Regions from separate parts of the Micropepsis pineolensis genome, predicted to be linked through region 3. Evidence: riboswitches for the same ligand, from Rfam matches in the RefSeq annotation. Region 3 holds a riboswitch; each other region holds the start of a gene.
The links. Region 3 has a riboswitch for cobalamin ahead of ACZ5RI_RS12945 (FecCD family ABC transporter permease). Riboswitches for the same ligand answer to the same signal wherever they lie in the genome.
Positions count from the first base shown of each region.

Region 1: it holds a riboswitch for cobalamin, as region 3 does, so the genes downstream of both, ACZ5RI_RS00090 (TonB-dependent receptor plug domain-containing protein) here and ACZ5RI_RS12945 (FecCD family ABC transporter permease) in region 3, are expected to answer to the same signal.
Region 2: it holds a riboswitch for cobalamin, as region 3 does, so the genes downstream of both, ACZ5RI_RS07925 (ribonucleoside-diphosphate reductase subunit alpha) here and ACZ5RI_RS12945 (FecCD family ABC transporter permease) in region 3, are expected to answer to the same signal.

Region 1 is NZ_AP042408.1:24,319-28,454, forward strand. It holds gene ACZ5RI_RS00085 (class I adenylate-forming enzyme family protein) at 1-1,542, opposite strand, end outside; cobalamin riboswitch at 1,672-1,844, shown strand; gene ACZ5RI_RS00090 (TonB-dependent receptor plug domain-containing protein) at 1,989-3,923, shown strand; gene ACZ5RI_RS00095 (CheR family methyltransferase) at 4,041-4,136, opposite strand, start outside.
Region 2 is NZ_AP042408.1:1,771,825-1,775,960, reverse strand. It holds gene ACZ5RI_RS07935 (hypothetical protein) at 1-212, opposite strand, end outside; gene ACZ5RI_RS07930 (flavodoxin) at 214-888, opposite strand; cobalamin riboswitch at 1,209-1,425, shown strand; gene ACZ5RI_RS07925 (ribonucleoside-diphosphate reductase subunit alpha) at 1,539-3,377, shown strand; gene ACZ5RI_RS07920 (ribonucleotide-diphosphate reductase subunit beta) at 3,419-4,136, shown strand, end outside.
Region 3 is NZ_AP042408.1:2,891,420-2,895,555, reverse strand. It holds gene ACZ5RI_RS12955 (aspartyl protease family protein) at 1-1,110, opposite strand, end outside; gene ACZ5RI_RS12950 (ABC transporter substrate-binding protein) at 1,196-2,056, shown strand; cobalamin riboswitch at 2,026-2,231, shown strand; gene ACZ5RI_RS12945 (FecCD family ABC transporter permease) at 2,301-3,317, shown strand; gene ACZ5RI_RS12940 (ABC transporter ATP-binding protein) at 3,314-4,081, shown strand; gene ppk2 (polyphosphate kinase 2) at 4,130-4,136, shown strand, end outside.

The sequences.
Region 1 (4,136 bases), 580 kb from region 3:
CAGCACCACCACGGCAGCGGGTACCTCGCCCAGCTTCGGGTCGGGCAGCGCAAGCAAAGCCGCCTCACGCACCGCCGGATGGCTGGCGAGCACAGCTTCAACCTCGCCGCAGAAGATATTTTCGCCGCCGCGAATCAGCATGTCCTTGGTGCGCCCAACAATGGTGCAGAAACCTTCGGCATCAATGCGGGCCAGATCGCCGGTGCGGACCCAGCCATCGACAAAGGTTACGGCACTTTCCTCTGGCCGCTGCCAATAGCCCATGGCGACGTTCGGCCCATAGGCCCACAGCTCGCCCACCGTATCCGACGGCAGCACGTGGCCCGCCGCATCGGTCACCTTGATCGCGCAGGTCGGCGGCGGCAAACCGCAGGAGGCCGGATGGTCAAGATATTCGCGACCCGAATGACCAATACAAAGCGAAGCAGTCTCGGTCATGCCCCAGCCACTGCCGGGCACCGCAGGGGCGAAGACCCGGGCAATCTCGCCCGCCAGCGCCGGGGCAAACGGTGCCCCGCCATAACTGATCAGCCGCAACGATGTCAGGTCATAACTCTGGCGCGCCGGATGATCGAGCATGGCGCGGGCAATCGCCGGCACACCCCATAAATGGCTGACGCGCTCGGCTTCGATCAGCGCGAAGGCTGCTTCGGTATCCCATTTGGGCATCAGCACCAGCCGCGCCCCGCTATGCAGCGCCGGAATCATCACGGCGCAGGCCCCTATGACATGGAACAGTGGCACCGTTAGCAGCATGCTGCGCTGGGGCTGACACAGGAAATCGGCATCCGGCAGCGCCCCGCCTTCGCAAAGACGGGTGCGAGCCAGCGTATAGGCCATCGCCATAATCGTATCGAGCAGGTTACTCTGGCTGCACAGCACCCCGCGCGGCCGCGATGCCGTGCCCGAGGTGTAGAAGATGGCCGCAGCGCTGTCGGGTTCCAGCGGTGGCGGCACCTGTGGGTGCCGTGGCAGCATATGCCAGCGGCCCGCCGGACCGATCACCGCTTCCAGCTGGCTGACGCCTGCCCCCCCTCGCGATGCGCCGCACACCCAGACATGATCCAGACCAGGCTGCGCAGGCAGGCGACCGAGCCGTGTGTCATCGACAATGGCAAACTCAGCCCCACTATCGGCCAGCGCCGCCGCCAGTTCGGCCTCGGTCCACCAGGCATTAAGCGGCACGACCAGCGCCCCGGTCTGCAGGATGGCAAAAAACGCCACCGGCCATTCGGGCAGATTGCGCATGGCCAACCCGACGCGCTGGCCGGGGACCACCCCATGGGCTTTGAGGTCGGCAGCCAACGCCTGAACTGCGCGAAGAAATGCGTCGTAGGTGACCCTCGTCGCATCATAAATCAGAAATTCCCGCGCGCCGAAACGTTCCGCCCGCGCCAGCAAGGCTGGCACCGTGGCGGGCGCACATTTCCACACCCGCAAGGCGCGATTACCCTGCTGAACGGTCTCGATCTCAAAACAGGACCCCGGCCGGGTCAGCGCGGCATCCGCCGCCGCCCGAGACCATATTTTGCCATGCATCATGGCCCGCAGCTATTCCTTAATGGCACAAGGGCCATTATCCACGCTTGTTGCCGCGGGGGCAACAGATGCCTGAAATCGTGCACAGGCAACGGCTTAAACGTTGACGGTACCGCCGCTTTCGGCTTTGTAGACAGCCATCAGACGTAAGGTTTTGGGAACACGCACATCAAACGTGGCTGCCCCCGCAACTGTCGTCGGCAAGAGACGCCAACACGCCACTGAAGCCATATGCGCTTTGGGAAGGCTGGTGCTCTCGTTCGCAGCCGGCTAGCCAGGAGACCTGCCTTGCGTCGTCGTCCAGTTTTCGGCCGGGGTGTGCCGGAAATTAGCGGTTCTATCCGTCGCGGCGACAACGTGTATGAGTCGCTGCCGCGGAACATTCTGGCCATTCGAAGGATCAGGCTGAACCGCCACCGGCTCTTGGGATCTATTCCAGGAGAAATTTTATGCCTACATCCCGTTTAACGACAATCCTGCTTGGCACCACCACCGCGCTGATCGCCGCGTTTGGCACCTGCATGGCCCCAGCGGCCGCACAGGAGGTTGAGACCGTGGTGGTTTCTGCCACCCGCACGACCCAGCCGCTGGCCAAAACCGGCACCACGGTCACGGTCATTGATGCCGCCGATCTCGACGCCCGCCAGAGTGTCAGCCTGACCGACGCCTTGAGCGACGTGCCCGGCCTCAGCATCAACCGCACCGGTGGCGCGGGGCAGACCACTACGGTCTATTTGCGCGGTGCAGACAGCGGCCAGACCCTGACACTGATCGACGGAATCCGTCTCAACGACCCCAGTGACTCGTCGGGCAGTGCCAATTATGGCGATCTGTTCCTCAACAATATCGACCGCATCGAAGTTATGCGCGGCGCCAACTCGACCCTGTATGGCAGCAATGCCATGGCCGGTGTCATCAACATCATCACCAAGCGCGGTGGCGACACCGCCCTGACCGCCAGTGCGGAAGCTGGCACCTTTGATAGCTGGCGCGTCAATGTGGCGGCAAATGGGACTGCCGGGGCCACGGAATTCGGTGTCGCGGCCAATGATTATGCCACCAAGGGCATTTCAGCCGCGGCTGGCCAGCACGAAGCGGACGGCACGGCCAACCAGTCGCTCAATATCAACACCCGCACCCACCTGAGTGATACGATCAGCGTTGATGTCATCGGCTATTACGATCACGCCCACACCAAGTATGACGATGGCTACGACGCGAGCTACAATCTGGCTGACTCTGCCACCTATGAAACCCACAGCCTCTACAGCGGCTATGTCGGCATCAACCAGACGGCGCTGGATGGCATTCTGACCAACCGGCTGGCGCTGATCGCGTCCTCGTCCAAGCGCGATTTCTTTGATTCCGCTTACGACACCATCCACCACAACTATGCCTATGACGGTGGGGCGTTCCGCGTTGAATATCAGGGCGTGGCCAAGATCGACGACAGCACCGAGCTGTCCTTCGGGGCCGAAAGCGAAACAACCTATCTCGATAATGATACCTTCTCGTCTTATGCCGCCGCCGATCATATCGCCGGGCACAAGCGCACCACGTCGGGCTATGGCCAACTGCAGAAGACTCTGTTCGACCAGCTGACGCTGACCGTAGGTGCGCGCACCGACAATGATGACGAGTTCGGCAGCCACACCTCGGTCAAGGTCGCGGCGGCCTGGCAGATTCCGGAGCTCGATGCCACCCTGCATGCCAATTACGGCGACGGATTTAAATCGCCGACGCTCTATCAGCTCTATTCGGCCTATTCCAACCCGATTGATGCCCTGAAACCCGAATCCGCCCGCACGTGGGAAATCGGCGCCGACAAGAATTTCTTCGATGGCCGGCTGCACGCCTCGCTGACCTACTTCTGGCGTCATACCAGCAATCAGATTGACTGGCAGAACTGCTACAGCGCGTCTGATGCCCCCGGTTGCTCGCAGCGGCTGCAACAGTATGGCTATTACGTCAATATCGACCGTACCAAGGCCAATGGCATTGAAGCGGCGGTGGACACCCACCTGACCGATACGCTGACGCTGTCGGCCAACTACACCTATATGAACGCCACCGACCGCGACACCGGCCTTGATCTGGCCCGTCGTCCGCATTATCTGGCCAACGCCAATCTGCGCTGGCAGGCCACCGAAGAACTCGGCCTCGGCGTGGCGATGAACTATCTCGGTCAGCGCTTTAATGCCGCCAGTGAAACCACCAAGCTGGGTGCCAAGGAGAAGGTTGATTTGTTCGCCGATTACAATATCGACGCGCACTGGCAGATCTACGGCCGTATTGAAAATCTGTTCAATGACCGCACTCAGGCGGTGACCGATTACGGCGTAGAAGGTCTGGGTGCCAGCATCGGCGTGCGCGCGCGGCTCTAAGGCAACGAGCGCAAAAGTATAGACAGTTTGCGCGCAAAGGCGCGATCAAACAAAAAAACAGAGCGACGGGCCGATCGCATATGACCAGCCGTCGCTCTAATCGCCCATCAAAGCTGGTCAGCTCCGCCGGGCATACACGCCGGGGGCTGATCGGCAAATATTGTGGAAACCGGTCATGGGTGGCACCATTTCGGTGCTGCCCGTCACCAACAC
Region 2 (4,136 bases), 1.1 Mb from region 3:
AGATTAAGCGTTGTCGTAAAAACGCGACGCGGGGGCATTGCCCCCTTTCTGATAGATGCATACCAGCGTCGCGAAATAAGGTTGTGAACTAATGCAAACGCAACAAAAGCCGTACCAATGGCTTCATGAACTAGATTGCCAGTAAGTTGATATGCAAACGCAAACAACAATAGTGCAACAAGACAAAGATCGAGAGACAGTCTTGCACGCATACTATCGCGTTGTAGCGAGTTTAAACCCGCGCACCCATGCATCAATTTCAAGACCGGCATCCGCACTGCGTGCATAACCACCAGATCCGCCGCGCAGCGCTAGGCCATCGAGGATCTTCGCTTTGGGATACCGTGCGCGGATGTCATCTGGTCCGCGACCGAGACGACTGCCTTCGTGGGTACAAAACGGCAAAATGGTCTTACCGGACAAATCGTGGTGATCCATGAAGGTAAACAACGCCATCGGCAAAGTTCCCCACCAATTGGGATAACCGATGAACACGGTGCTGTACGGACCAGTGTTTGCAACGTCACTCGCCAGTTTGGGGCGAGCATTCGTCCGTTGTTCCTCTTTCGCCACCTCGGTGGTTTCGCGGTAGTCTGCAGGATAACTGTTTACGGTGCGAATCTCGACGATGTCTCCACCTACCAGCCCATGAATATGCTGCGCCACCACACGGGTGTTCCCGGTACGGGAAAAATAAACAATCAGCGTCTTTGCGGGCTTTGGGGTGGTTTGTGCGTGCGATACTTGCGGCAACATGGATGCAAGCCCACCAACCAGCAAGCCTGCTGCTGTCTCTTTTAAAATCTTACGCCGAGACGTTTCCACGGATGACGGAGCGTTAGCATCCGTAAGATTGGCGCTTTTTTCTGTGTCGTTATGTTCTGCCATGCCACAATTCCTTATGCTTATTCAGTTCAATGTACCGCCGCATAAACTTCCATAAATATAGAGCACGACTGATCATGCGATTAGCCTATGTATCCGGCAAACTCCTATGAATGGGCCTCATAAATTCCAGACGTTAAACCTGACGCGTGAGAAGTATGATTAGCAACATCACGCTGTCATTATATGATCTTGCACTGCCGCTTATGGAAAGCGAAGCGGGCATCTGGCGTGCCCGGCGCACCGCACAGCGGAAAAGTGGCGTCAAGAATATTCTTTTTAGTTAGAACAAATATACTCCTTGACCATAACGGCTACGGTTAACATTATCTTGTGGCTACGGTTCCTCGGATTTCAACATCTAGTTAAAATTTGAGGCGAAGAGGGAAGCCGGTGAAAGCCCGGCGCTGCCCCCGCAACTGTCAGCGGCGTGGTCCGATCACAGCAGTCACTGGCGCCTGAGGTGCCGGGAAGGCCAGATCGGACGCCTTAAAGCGCCCGCGGATGAGCCAGGAGACCTGCCGAAAGCACCAGTATTCGTCCTTGGGCGGGGTGTCCCGATGGGGCGCGAAAGCTGCAGATGGCGCAAAGCCGTTTGCCGTCGCGCATCTGTCTGCCCGCTATTATTGAGCCGTTGGAGGGGAGAAGCCGTTATGACCGTTCATGTCAGCCCGATTGAGGCCGCAGCCGTTGCCGGTGGGGGCAAGCCCGTGCCGGAGGATTTGTGCCTTGACCACAGTCGAGATGCCCGGCTGACCGATTTCGGCAAGGCAACCCTGATCGACCGCTATCAGTTACCCGGCGAGAGTATTCAGCACATGTTCGCCCGCGTTGCCTGTGCCTATGCCGATGATACCGCGCACGCCCAGCGGCTGTACGATGCGATTTCGCAGTTGTGGTTCATGCCCGCCACCCCGGTCTTAAGTAATGGCGGCACCAGCCGCGGATTACCGATTTCCTGCTTCCTCAACGCGGTGCCCGATACGCTGGACGGCATTGTCGATACCTGGAACGAGAATGTGAAGCTCGCCTCCAACGGTGGCGGCATTGGCACCTATTGGGGCGGGGTGCGGTCGATCGGCGAAAGCGTCAAGGGCTGCGGCGAAACATCCGGCATCATTCCGTTCATCCGCGTGATGGACAGCCTGACACTGGCGATTTCACAAGGCTCGCTCCGGCGCGGTTCGGCGGCGGTGTATCTTGACGTCTATCACCCCGAGATCGAGGAATTTCTCGAAATCCGTACATCATCGGGGGATTTCAACCGCAAAAGCCTCAACCTGCATCACGGTGTTGCCATCACTGATGAATTCATGGAAGCGGTGCGCAATGATGCGCCCTTCTCCTTACGCAGCCCCAAGACCGGCGCCCCCTTGCGGCAGGTCAACGCCCGCCAGTTATGGCAGCGCATTCTGGAAACCCGCCTGCGCACCGGCGAACCCTATCTTCTCTATATCGACACGGTGAACCGCGCCCTGCCCGAGCATCACAAGGCGCTGGGCCTGAAGGTGCGTTCGTCTAATCTGTGCGCCGAAATCGTGCTGCCATCGGGTGAAGACCATCTGGGCAATATGCGCACGGCGGTGTGCTGCCTGTCGTCGCTCAACATTGAAACCTGGGATGAATGGTCCACCGTTCCGGGCTTTGTTGAAGATGTGCTGCGCTTCCTCGACAATGTTTTAAGTGACTTTATCGCCAACGCCCCACCCGCCATGGCCAATGCCGCCTATGCCGCGCTGCGCGAACGATCGGTCGGCCTTGGCGTGATGGGCTTTCATTCGTTTCTGCAAAGCCGTGGCATTGCCTTTGAAAGCGCCCTGGCCAAATCCTGGAACTTAAAAATCTTCCGTAAGTTACGCGCGGAAGCCGATGCGGCGTCCCACACGCTGGCCGAAGAACGCGGCCCCTGCCCCGATGCCGCAGAACAGGGCGTGATGGAGCGCTTCTCGCACAAGATCGCCATTGCCCCCACCGCATCGATCAGCATCATCTGCGGTGGCACCAGCGCCTGTGTTGAACCCATTCCGGCCAATATTTATACGCATAAAACACTGTCGGGGTCGTTCTCGGTCTATAACCCGCACCTAAAGCGCATACTGGCCGAACGCGGCGCTGATACGCCGGTGGTGTGGCAATCGATCATCGCCGCCGAAGGCTCGGTTCAGCATCTGGAGTGTCTGTCGGCGGATGAAAAGATCACCTTTCGCACCGCGTTTGAAATTGATCAGCGCTGGATCATTGAACTGGCCGCCGACCGCGCGCCGTTCATCTGCCAAAGCCAGTCGATCAATCTGTTCATCCCGAGCGATGTCCCTAAATGGGATCTGCATATGCTGCACTGGACGGCGTGGGAAAAGGGCCTCAAAAGCCTGTATTACTGCCGCTCAAAATCCCTGCAGCGCGCGGCGTTTGCCGGGGAAACGCAGGCTGCTGTCAAGGTTGATGTCGAAACAGGCCCCACCAACTATGACGAATGCCTGGCCTGCCAGTAAACGGCCTTTCAGTAACAAACGATACGCATACGGATTTGAACATGAGTGATATTCTGAACATCAACCCGATGGATCTGATCGGCACCGGCCGGGTTGGTCTGTTGCAAACCTCTGGCACCTATAATGTTGACCGCTACCCGTGGGCCTATGCCTACTGGAAAAAACAGCAGCAGATCCACTGGATGGGCGAGGAAGTGCCGTTGGGCGAAGATGTCAAAGACTGGGCATCAGACCGGGTATCGGATACCGAACGCAATCTGCTGACCCAGATTTTCCGCTTCTTCACCCAGTCGGATGTTGAGGTCGGCGACAATTATATGAAGCGCTATCTGCCGATTTTCCAGCCGCTGGAAATTCAGATGATGCTGGCCGCCTTCACCAATATGGAGACGGTGCATATCGACGCCTATGCCCTGCTGCTCAAAACGCTGGGCATGCCGCAGGTCGAATTTGAAGCCTTCCGCGACTACAGCGCCATGCGCGATAAAGCCGATTATATGCATACCTTCGGCGTTGATACCGTGGCCGATGTATCCCGTACGCTGGCGATGTTTGGCGGCTTCACCGAAGGCATGGCGCTGTTCGCCAGCTTTGCCATGCTGCTCAACTTCCCGCGCTTCAACAAGATGAAGGGCATGGGCCAGATCGTCACCTGGTCGGTGCGCGATGAAAGCCTGCATTGCGAAGGCATCACGCAACTGTTTCACGCCTGGAATGCCGAAACCGGCGCACTGACCAAAACCGTGCGTGATGACATTC
Region 3 (4,136 bases):
CATATAATCAATGCGGGTAACAAAGCGGCGAAAGGTTTCATAGCCGATCATGCCCGGCATCGGGATGCCTTCCACATGCGCCATGGCATCAAGCGGCAGGATGAAAATCTGTTGGTTGTGGATTGTGGCGTCACCGACGTCTATACGGTCGGCATGGCTGATACCGCCCTCCATAATACCCTCACCGGCTCCGCCGCCCGGTATGGTGCCTTCGGTTTTCAAGCCCAGCCCGGCGGCGGTTTTCGGCGTCACCAGATTCAAACCGCCGGTATCAAAAATGGCGGTAATCGGTTTGCCGTTAAATTTTGCCGTGCCATAGATGTGATTGTTGACCAGCGTGAAGGGCACGGTGGTTTCTGTGGCCCCACCGACAATCGTAAAATCCGCCACCTGCATTTTGGGTGGGGCATAATCCGTCTGCTTTTGCGCAGGCAGGAACCGCGCCTTGGTCAGTGTCTGGGTGATAAGGTATTTCTCACCCTTGCCGGTATCCGTGGTGATTTTCGTTGGTATTTTGTATCCGCTGACGGCGCTGTAGGCGCTAAAGCGCGAGATGTTCGTATCGGCAGCGTGTTTTTCCACCACTTTGGCCAGCTGATGGCTGGTGGCATCAAACCAGGCGTCAAAAGGTTTTCCGTTTTTGGGCGTTACCGTCAGAACGGTATAGTTTTTTCCGTCTTCTGTTTTTTGCACAGCGGTAATGATGGCGCCGCCCCGATCCGTCCGCCACCATGTATTGCTGTCGCGATACGCCTGATTGACAGCCAGTTGTTTGTACTCTTCGGTATCCTGTGTGGTCACAACCCCTGAGGTGTCCTGATCCCAGGGGCTGCGTCCGTCAAACCCGCTATTCTCTTTTATCGCGCCAAGCACCATCCGGGTCACATTCCATCCCTGCACGCTGTCGGTCTGTATCGTGACGGTGCCGGTCATACCAAAGGCGGTCAGGGCATAATCGGTCTGTAACGTTGGTTTGCCCTTGGGGGGCTGACCAACTGCGGCCTTGTTGGCGGTCAGAATTTGTGCCACCGATGGGGCGGCTTGCGCGCCACAGGTCAGGGAACCGGCAAGCAACAGGCCTGTCAGTACGCTCGTGAGAAATCTTTGCATGGGCTCCACTTTTCCGTTTATCCGGTATCGAAAGTTAGGACGGCATCGCGTGTATCGCAATATTTCAAAGCTATGCGTGCTTTGCATGGCTCTGCTGGCCGGGGGCATCGCTGTATCACTAGATGCGGCGGCGGGGCCGTACAGACGCATCGTTTCGACGAATCTTTGTGCCGACGAGTATGTTTTCCGGCTGGTGCCGCGCGATCATATCGCCGCTTTGTCCTATGAAGCGACCGATCGCCATCCGCAGGTCTCGACCATCGCCGACAAGGCGGCCGGTATCCGCACCATTCACCCTTCGGCGGAAACTATTCTGGCGCTGAAACCCGATCTGGTCGTGATGTACGCCGGAACCAATCAACGCTTACGCGCCACGCTGAAACAGTTGCATATCGACGTGCTGGATGTGCCATGGGCCGACAGTCTGGCCGATATCCGCAGCGCCACCATGATGCTGGGCGACAGCTTGGGCAATCCGGCAGCGGCCAAGGCCCTGCTGGCGGCGATGGATGCCAAACTGGCGGCGGCCCGGGCGGCTGCCCCGCACGGTCGGGTTCGGGCCATTCTCTATCAGCCCAATGGCTATGCCCGCGTGTCGGGTTATGCCGATGAAATCCTTGCCATTGCCGGGGGCGATGATATGGCCCCCGCGCTGCTGAAAGGGGCCCGCGGGACCTTGCCGGTCGAGACGGTTGTTGCCGCGGCACCCGATTTGCTCATTCTGGGTGGGGAAAGCGAGGTAGGCAGTGCGCTGGCCTATCGTGTGCTGCATCATCCGGCCCTGCAAACCCTGCAAGGGCGCAGCCTGATGCGGTTCCAGCGCCTGCCCGAGCTGTTGTGCGCCGGTCCCTGGGCAGCCGATGCTGTCACTTCCTTTACCACGCTGGTCAATGATGCGGCCGCGCTGCGGGCGGCAAGGCTTGCGCCGCCTGCGTCGGGGCATTAGAAGGGCTTCAGGATGCCGAGCAGGGAACGCGGATCATAGACGCGGCTGCCCCCGCAACTGTCGGCGGCACTGTTGTTTTTGAGCCACTGGCTTTCGTGCTGGGAAGGCTCAGAAGTGGGTCCGTTACGGGCCGGCCGCTTAAAGCCAGGAGACCTGACGGTATCTGTCGTCCACTGCCAGGGCCGGGGTGCGCCTTGCCGGAGAAGTCGCAGGTTTTGCGACGGCGGCGACGTTGGAAGGTCGCATGTCGAAACTGTTTGCCGTTTATCCGCAAAAATATCGCGTCTTACCCATAACCCTGGTGCTGGCTGTTATGGCGCTGGCAGGCTTGCTGCTGTCGCTTCTGGTGGGGCCCGCAGGCTTTGGCCCCAAGGTACTGATCGCCGGGCTGATCAACGGGGTGGGGCCTGCGGGCATCATTGCCCGTGAAATCCGCCTGCCACGGGCGCTGCTTGGGTTGGTGGTCGGGGCGGCACTTGGTGGCTCCGGCGCGGCGCTGCAGGGGCTGTTCCGCAATCCGCTGGCCGAGCCGGGCGTCACCGGCGTTACCGCCACCGCCGGGCTGGGCGCTGTGATCGCACTCTATTTCGGATTGGCGGCGTTAAACCCGTTTCTGCTGCCCGCGCTGGCCATTGCCGGGGCGCTGCTGGCGGCGGTGATCCTGTTCTTTTTATCGCGGGCCGGGGCCAGTGATGTGGCACTGGTGCTGGCGGGGGTAGCGGTGTCGAGCTTTGCCGCCGCGCTGACCGCGCTGGCGCTCAGCCTGTCGCCCAATCCCTATGCCATCAGCGAGATGGTGCTGTGGCTGATGGGGTCATTGAAAGACCGTACACTGATTGATCTGGCCTATGCTGCGCCGCTGGTTCTGATCGGGCTGCTGCTGCTGGCATCTGCCGCGCGCGGGCTTGAGGCGTTGATTTTGGGCGAAGAAGCCGCCGCCAGTCTGGGTGTTGATGTGGCATCGGTGCGCCGCCGCGTGGTGTTGGGTGTGGCGCTGGCCACCGGGGCGGCAACGGCCGCGGCCGGGGCGGTTGGTTTCGTTGGTTTGGTGGTGCCGCATCTGTTGCGGCCCCTGTGCGGCTATTCCCCCGCCCGTCTGATCCTGCCTTCGGCGCTGGGCGGGGCGGTGCTGGTTTGTCTGGCCGACGTGGCCGCGCGTCTGATCCTGCCCGACGGGCAACTGATGCTGGGCGTGGTAACCGCGATGATCGGTGCGCCGTTCTTTTTCTGGCTGGTTTTCCGGCTCCGGGGGCAGTCATGAGTAGGATCGTTTTTGCTGCGGCCGAGGTGCGCTTTGGGTCCCAGCCGGTGCTGCGCGGGATCTCGGCAGATTTTGAAGCTGGTACCCTGACCGGTATTATCGGTCCCAATGGCGCCGGAAAAACCACGCTGTTGCGGGCTGCGCTGGGATTGGTGCCACTGGCCGGTGGCACGGTTCGGGTGCTGGATAAGCCGCTGCCAGCCTGGCGGCGCACGGCGCTGGCGCGTTATCTGGCCTATCTGCCGCAAGGCGGGGCGACGGTGTGGCCGGTAACGGCACGCGAGGTGGTGATGCTGGGCCGGATGCCCTATCACCCGCGCCTTAACCGCCTGACGGCGGCGGATCTGGCGGCGGTGGATCTGGCGCTGGCGCGGGCTGATGCCACGGCTTTTGCCGCGCGGCGCATGGATGCCTTGTCGGCGGGCGAACGCGCGCGGGTGCTTTTAGCCAGGGCGCTGGCCACCGGGGCCGATATTTTGCTGGCCGACGAACCGGCAGCGTTTCTGGACCCGGCCCATCAGTTTGCCCTGATCGAGCTGTTGCAGGCCGAGGCAGCCCGTGGCGTTGCCGTGGCGGTTACCTTGCACGATCTGACGCTGGCGCGGCGCTGCGACCGGCTGATTGTCCTTCAAAACGGGCAGGTGGCGGCCAGTGGCGGCCCCGATGTGCTGGATGATGCCGTATTGGCCCGGGTGTTTGGCTTGTCGGCGCGGCGGGCCGTGGCGGCGGATGGCACCGCCTTGGTTGAGTTTAATCGAAATTAAAGCTATCCCGGTAGGCTTCACGCAAGCCTGCAACATATCGGGGTAGTGATGGGTA